2 linked regions of the Bacillus pumilus genome follow. The protein of the gene in region 2 binds, or shares a complex with, the protein of the main gene of each other region. Links are inferred from orthologs where the notes say so. Each region holds a gene or a part of one and is shown on either strand. Other genes may lie near its edges. The genes, in order: dnaB and dnaG.

Region 1 (3,196 bases), 1.4 Mb from region 2 along the record:
GCTCCTACGATCGTCCGCTATGTCACAGAAGACACAGAGCTTGGGGGAAAAGTGCTGAAAAAGGGAGACAATGTGATTGTGTTTCTTGCTTCTGCCAACCGGGATGAGCGTCAATTTTCAAATGCACATGAATTCGATATACACCGCCACCCTAATCCTCATATTGGTTTCGGGCACGGTATTCATTTCTGTCTTGGCGCACCACTTGCCCGCTTGGAAGCATGTACTGCCATCAAGGCCTTATTGGACCGATATGAGTCACTAGAGCTCCTCTCCTATATGCCGATGACAAACAGCGGCATGTATGGGCTGAAAGAGCTGAAGCTGCGCGTCACACTTCGTTCATAACAGAAAAGACTCCCACCAAGCATGGGAGTCTTTTTTAAACGGGGGTAATTCCTTCTGTGTTCATGAGCACAACTCGATATCCATCTGGATCTTCAATGGTTGCCCCTCCTCGATCCCAGTATGGGTTCGTAGAGGTGACTTGCCGTCCGCCAAATGAGATCAGTCTCTCTTTCATCTGCTGAAACTCCTGTTCATCAGGAATATAAAAAACAAGCAGCTGTTCTGGATGCGGAACGGGCAGGCTCTCTTCTTCTTCATGTTTGGTGATTTCTAAATGAACATGCTGATGAGGAAGCCCCAGCATCACACCATCGTATCCTTCATGCTGATCAAATGAACCTATTCGTTTGAGCCCTAAGCCTTTTTCATAAAAAGAAACAACCTCTTCCATGTTGACGGTTGGACGTGCGATGCGTAATTGAGCGGCTTCGAACTGTTGAAATTTCATCAGTCATCACTCCTTTTCTCCTTTTAGTATACGATTTCTCTCTCTCCCTCTCCTCCTCATTTCGACCGTTTTTCAATCATTCTTTCGATGTAGATCCATCAAAAAAAAGCCCAGCTTCTTGAGCTGGGCTTTAAGCACCGGGCGGAACACCCGCATCGTCAAACCTTCTTTCCAGATTGACGAATTTGTTATATTCTTTGACGAACGCCAGTGATACTGTACCAACTGGACCGTTACGCTGTTTGGCAATGATGATTTCAATAATGTTCTTATTCTCTGATTCTTTGTCGTAGTAATCATCACGATAAAGGAATGCCACGATATCGGCATCCTGCTCGATACTTCCTGATTCACGAATATCAGACATCATTGGACGTTTGTCCTGACGCTGCTCTACTCCGCGTGAAAGCTGAGACAAAGCAATAACCGGAACTTCAAGTTCCCTTGCCAGCGATTTTAACGCCCTAGAGATTTCAGAAACCTCTTGCTGACGGTTATCGCTTGATCGTCCGCTCCCTTGAATGAGCTGCAAGTAGTCAATCAGGATCATGCCAAGACCGTTTTCTTGCTTCAAACGGCGGCATTTCGAGCGAATTTCACTTACCCTGATTCCAGGTGTATCATCAATGAAAATCCCACTATTTGATAGCGAGCCCATCGCCATTGTCAGCTTGCCCCAGTCCTCTTCTGTCAGATTACCGGTTCTTAGGTTCTGTGCATTGATATTTCCCTCTGCACAAAGCATACGCATGACAAGCTGCTCAGCCCCCATCTCTAAACTAAAGATGGCGACACTTTCGTCTGTCTTCGTCGCGACATTTTGTGCAATGTTCAATGCGAAGGCTGTTTTCCCTACCGATGGACGAGCCGCTACAATAATCAAGTCATTTCGCTGGAATCCAGCAGTCATCCGGTCAAGCTCAGAGAATCCCGTTGGAATCCCTGTGATATCGCCTTTTCGGTTATGAAGCTGTTCAATATTATCATATGTCTGAACAAGAACGTCCTTAATGTTTTGGAAGGCTCCTGAGTTTTTACGCTGCGCCACTTCCATAATGGTCTTTTCAGCATCACTCAACAGATCCTCTACTTCATCCTCACGCGTGTACCCATCCTGTGCAATGGTTGTCGCCGTACGGATCAGACGTCTTAAAATTGATTTCTCTTCTACAATTTTTGCATAGTATTCTATGTTTGCGGCAGTTGGGACAGAATTCGCAATATCGGTTAAATACGAAATCCCGCCTACCTCTTCTAGTAAATCTGTATTGGCCAGTTCAGAAGTCACCGTAACAAGATCGACCGGTTCCCCTCTATCGCCAAGTACAAGCATCGCATTGTAAATCTTTTGATGCGACATTCTATAGAAATCCTCTGGAATTAATACCTCAGAAGCGAGCGTGAGCGCAGATGGTTCTAAAAAAACAGCACCTAATACGGCCTGCTCGGCTTCTATATTTTGCGGCGGCAGCCGGTCATCGAGAAGTTCCGTCATGCCAAGCACCGTCCTTTCATAAAAAAATACGCTACTCATCATTTTAACATTTTCATCAATAAAAAAGTGAAAAACATCGACTATAGTCAAAATTACCATGAGGATGTTTCGTTGAACAGTGTGTTTCTGAACAGCAAAACTAACGCATTTCAATAGAAAAGACTCTGTAACATAAATTGTTATAGAGTCCTTCATTGTCGCTAATGGGATTTGTATCTGTTGCCGTTCACATTTTGTTAATCTATCGTTTTCTTCACTCCATAATTTTCTTTTTGTCCAATGTCATGTAAAGACCCATTTTGATAACCAATAGATAACACCAAATCGGGAATAGAATCAAACCCGTTTTTGGCTAGATCAAATAACTGTGCTCCGTAATGTGAAGCGGCAATGCTTGCATTTTCTGCTGTGTATGGATTTTTCAGGAGTTCTTCTTTGTATATATCAAAAATATTCTTCCCGTTATCCGTTACAAATTGACCGTTTACAATGCTTAAATCTTTTAAATTGTAGCCTGTGACCGTTTTGATTTGATTAACAAGGTGGAATTTGGCAAGAGAATCAGGCGTGAATTGAGTAGAATCGTCAGATCTGCTTTTCATGATGTGGAAAAATAATTCTCTTGTATTGTTGGTTGTATTTAATAGGTCTTCTATTTGTTTGGTCAGCGATTCGTCTGTTGAACCACTCACCAATAATTTGAAATGATTTGGGTCAATGGTAAAAGTTAAATTTGTGTTTTTAGGAATGGTTATACCGTTTTTAGAGAATAAATCTTGCAATTGTTCGTTGACCTTTTGCCGATTGAATATTTTTTTCTCTACGCTTTCTTGGGTAGGATCGTACCGTTTTTCATTACGGAAGATGGCGTCATTAAAGTCATATTGACCTCCTTTTCCAGAATT
Region 2 (3,241 bases):
CTTTTGAGCATACGTAATTTCTTCTTTAGCAGATAACAAATTGACGCGTCCGATTTCTTTTAAGTACATACGAACAGGATCATTAATTTTGACACCTGGTGGTACGCTTAAATCATTCAGGTCAAATTCCTCTTCTGCTTTAGCCAGCTGCTGAACATTTGGGTCTTCTGTCTCTTCGTTTTCACTGATGAGCTCTACACCCTGTTCGCCTAAGTATTCATAGTATTCATCCATTTGGTCTGATTCAATTTCAAAGCTAGACATACGCTCTGCAATTTCTTCGTATGTTAAAACGCCCCGTTTTTTACCCGTTTCAGTGAGCTTATCTCTCACCTGTTCATAGGTTAATTCAGTTTCGGTTTCGTGGGCTTGTTTATCAGCCATTATGGATCCCTCCTTCCAAAGCTTGCAACGAATTCTAAAGTAACTTGCGATTTGCTTTCGCTCTGCTTTTCTCTCTTTATCAAACAGATGAGCAAATAGGAATAAAATAAATAATGATGAAGGCAAGATGCTTGCGGTCTTATGCTCCTCCCGTAAAGGATTCATTGCCAGCCGTAAGTCTTGTCATAAATATTAGACGTATTACTTCAGCGAACGGTTCAACTGAATAATTTCTTTTGCAAGTGTTGCCGCTTTGAAGAAATCTTTTTGCCTCTCCGCTTCTGCACGTTCTAGTTCTTTTTCCTTTATCATTGACAAATTCCGATGATTCAACACTTTTTTTACATAATCACTTAATTCAGCTTCACTTAGTTCGTCTCCAACTTGAATCATGAATATATCCGTCAGAAGCTGATTGATGACATCATCTTCTATACGGTTCATCAGATGCTGCGGCGTTGGTTCTTTGCCTTCTTCATACAAAGCATAAATGTACGTGGCCAGCGCCCTGTGAGAATCTATATTAAATTCAATCCCTACTCTGTCAAGTACTTTTCGGATCACGTCATCACTTTTTAACATATGAGCAAGCAGCATTCGCTCTGCATTTTCATATGCTGGCCGCAGACGCTTTCTTCTTACCTGTGTTGACAGATGTGCACGCCGTTTTTCAAGCCCGCTTTCTTCCTGTGTGCTTTTGGCTTCTTGCCGCTGCTGTTTTTCAAACAGCTCCAGTTGTTCTTTTAATGAATCAAGTGAGATCGAGAACTCTCCAGCAAGCTGTTTCATGTAAATCTCTTGTTCCAAGGAACCGTTTAACCGGCTAATTTCTCGGAGTACCTGCTTCATATAAGTAAGCCGGTCTCCTTCGTCAGATAAATTCTTTCCCCTACGGAAAAAGTTCATCTTAAAAGTCATTAATGTCACACTTGCATCTATGATGTCATTCCTAAATTTCTCGCCGCCATATTTACGAATGTAATCATCTGGATCAAGTCCATCTGGTATCATGGCAACGCGAACTTTACATCCTCTTTTTCCAAGCAAATCTGATGCTTTCATGGTGGCTTCATAACCGGCCGTGTCAGAGTCATAGCAAAGAATGATCTCTTCTACGTTACGTCTGAGAAGTTTTACGTGCTCTTCTGTTAGAGACGTACCCATTGTTGCAACACTTTCGCCGACACCTGATGTGACAGCTGAAATGACGTCAGCAAATCCTTCGAAAAGAACCGCCCGTTCGCGTTTTCGTATATGCATACGCGCGTCATGAAAGTGATAAAGCAGCTTACTTTTATGAAAAAGTGGCGTTTCAGGACTATTCATATACTTAGGCTGCTGATCACCAAGCGATCTTCCGGAAAAAGCGACAACTGTCCCATGATGATCATGAATGGGAAACATCACACGATCCCTAAAGCGGTCAAAAAAGCCTGTTCCGTTTTCACGTTGAATCAAAAGACCAGCCTTCTCCATCATCACAGGATCAAACCCTCGTTTTTCTAAAAACTTGGTCACGAAATCCCAAGAGTCAAGAGCATATCCGATCTCAAACTTGGCAATTGTTTCATCCGTAAAGCCTCTCGCCCGTAAATAATCGAGTGCGTTTTGACCTTCCTTTGTATTTACCAGCAAATGGTGGTAAAATTTCTTAAGAAGCTCATGCGCTTCAATCATTTTATGATCTGCAGTGTCCTCTTGCTGTGAGGAGCTGACCTGAGCATTTGCTACATGATCAGGCAAATCAATATGGTACTTATCAGCAACATGTGAAACGGCTTCAATAAATGAGTAGCCTTCCATTTGTCTGAGGAACGAAAATACATTACCTCCTGCACCACAGCCAAAACAATGGAAGATTTGCTTATCTGCTGAAACAGAGAATGAAGGAGTATTTTCACCATGGAATGGACAAAGACCGAAGTAATTTCGACCTTGCTTTCTAAGCTGTACGTATTCTCCAATCACTTCGACAATGTCTGCGTTTTTTTGGATTTGCTCCAAAAGTTCATCTGGTATACGTTTGCTCATCCTATAACACTCCGTCGTACATTATTCGCCTTTTAATTCAAAAATCCTTCATGATTCGACAGGATTTTTTGTAGCTGCGCAATAAATCGCTTTTTATCCTCTTCTAAAAGCTTTTTGGGACCTTTTCCATATACACCTTTTCTTCGCTGTTTACTGGAAACATGTCTGCGTTCCAAATCAAAATCAATTGTTTCGTTTGTGTACATCCGTCCTCTTTCAGACAGTACAATGACCTGTCTTGGAAGCAGTAAGGAGGCAAGACCAATGTCTTGGGTGACGACAATATCATGCGCGGCAGCTGAGTTCGCAATGACTAAATCCGCTGCTTCCTTATGTGTATCTACAAACCGCCAATCTTCAAGTGGAGATCTTTTGGTTTGAAAATGCTCATATGAAGCAATGAACATCACAGGTACTTGAAATTGAGATGCGACAGAAAGGATTTCGTCTTTTACAGGACAAGCATCTGCATCGACATAAATCGCCCTCTCTTGTTTATGTTCATTCAGGTGACTAATTCTCCATCCCTCCACCTTATTCCTGCTTTAGAGAAGCAAAAAGACCATACTTTCCCCCCATATAGCAAACAACAGTAAAACTCATTTTGTCGAAAAGTTATGTTCAGAATCACTTGACTTCTGCCAATATTAGTTTATTCGTTCTTGACTTAACTTAAACCTAAAATCAATCATTTTATCACAATTTTTTATTATAATACAAATGCAGCAAATATGCCATTGTTTTTGTTTACCCGTTTCCCACCATAGGAAAAACCCAGGAGGAGCATCCTGAGTTTATTCGGAACCTCTTTTGGTCAGCATTTGAT

What was found.
Region 1: the proteins of dnaG (region 2) and dnaB are in contact, whole or in part, in a crystal structure (PDB 2R6A), measured with the Geobacillus stearothermophilus proteins. The link is inferred for Bacillus pumilus from one-to-one orthologs. Residues at the interface, in WP_049624496.1 of Geobacillus stearothermophilus: Lys456, Leu457, Leu458, Pro459, Ala460, Asn463, Ala464, Leu467, Leu535, Leu536, Ile537, Ala538, Gln544, Glu545, Asp548, Tyr549, His552; in WP_033016901.1 of Geobacillus stearothermophilus: Ser13, Glu15, Ala16, Gln18, Glu91, Leu92, Asp94, Ala95, Val96, Pro97, Thr98, Ala99, Ala100, Asn101, Tyr104, Tyr105, Ile108.

The regions. Positions count from the first base shown.
Region 1 is NZ_CP046128.1:3,549,266-3,552,461, forward strand. Bases 110-2,972 are described here. They hold dnaB (replicative DNA helicase), read right to left. Parts: upstream 2,292-2,972; coding sequence 927-2,291; downstream 110-926. Other genes in these bases: GKC25_RS18130 (cytochrome P450), read left to right, coding at 110-348; GKC25_RS18135 (VOC family protein), read right to left, coding at 383-796; GKC25_RS18145 (DUF4885 family protein), read right to left, coding at 2,528-2,972. Outside these bases: more of GKC25_RS18130, read left to right, coding at 1-109; more of GKC25_RS18145, read right to left, coding at 2,973-3,196. UniProt on the Escherichia coli protein: The main replicative DNA helicase, it participates in initiation and elongation during chromosome replication. Travels ahead of the DNA replisome, separating dsDNA into templates for DNA synthesis.
Region 2 is NZ_CP046128.1:2,190,451-2,193,691, forward strand. The notes cover bases 1-2,908. They hold dnaG (DNA primase), read right to left. Parts: upstream 2,416-2,908; coding sequence 586-2,415; downstream 1-585. Other genes in these bases: rpoD (RNA polymerase sigma factor RpoD), read right to left, coding at 1-384; GKC25_RS11085 (YaiI/YqxD family protein), read right to left, coding at 2,448-2,908. In the rest of the region: more of GKC25_RS11085, read right to left, coding at 2,909-2,948; GKC25_RS11090 (pyruvate, water dikinase regulatory protein), read right to left, coding at 3,210-3,241. UniProt on the Escherichia coli protein: RNA polymerase that catalyzes the synthesis of short RNA molecules used as primers for DNA polymerase during DNA replication.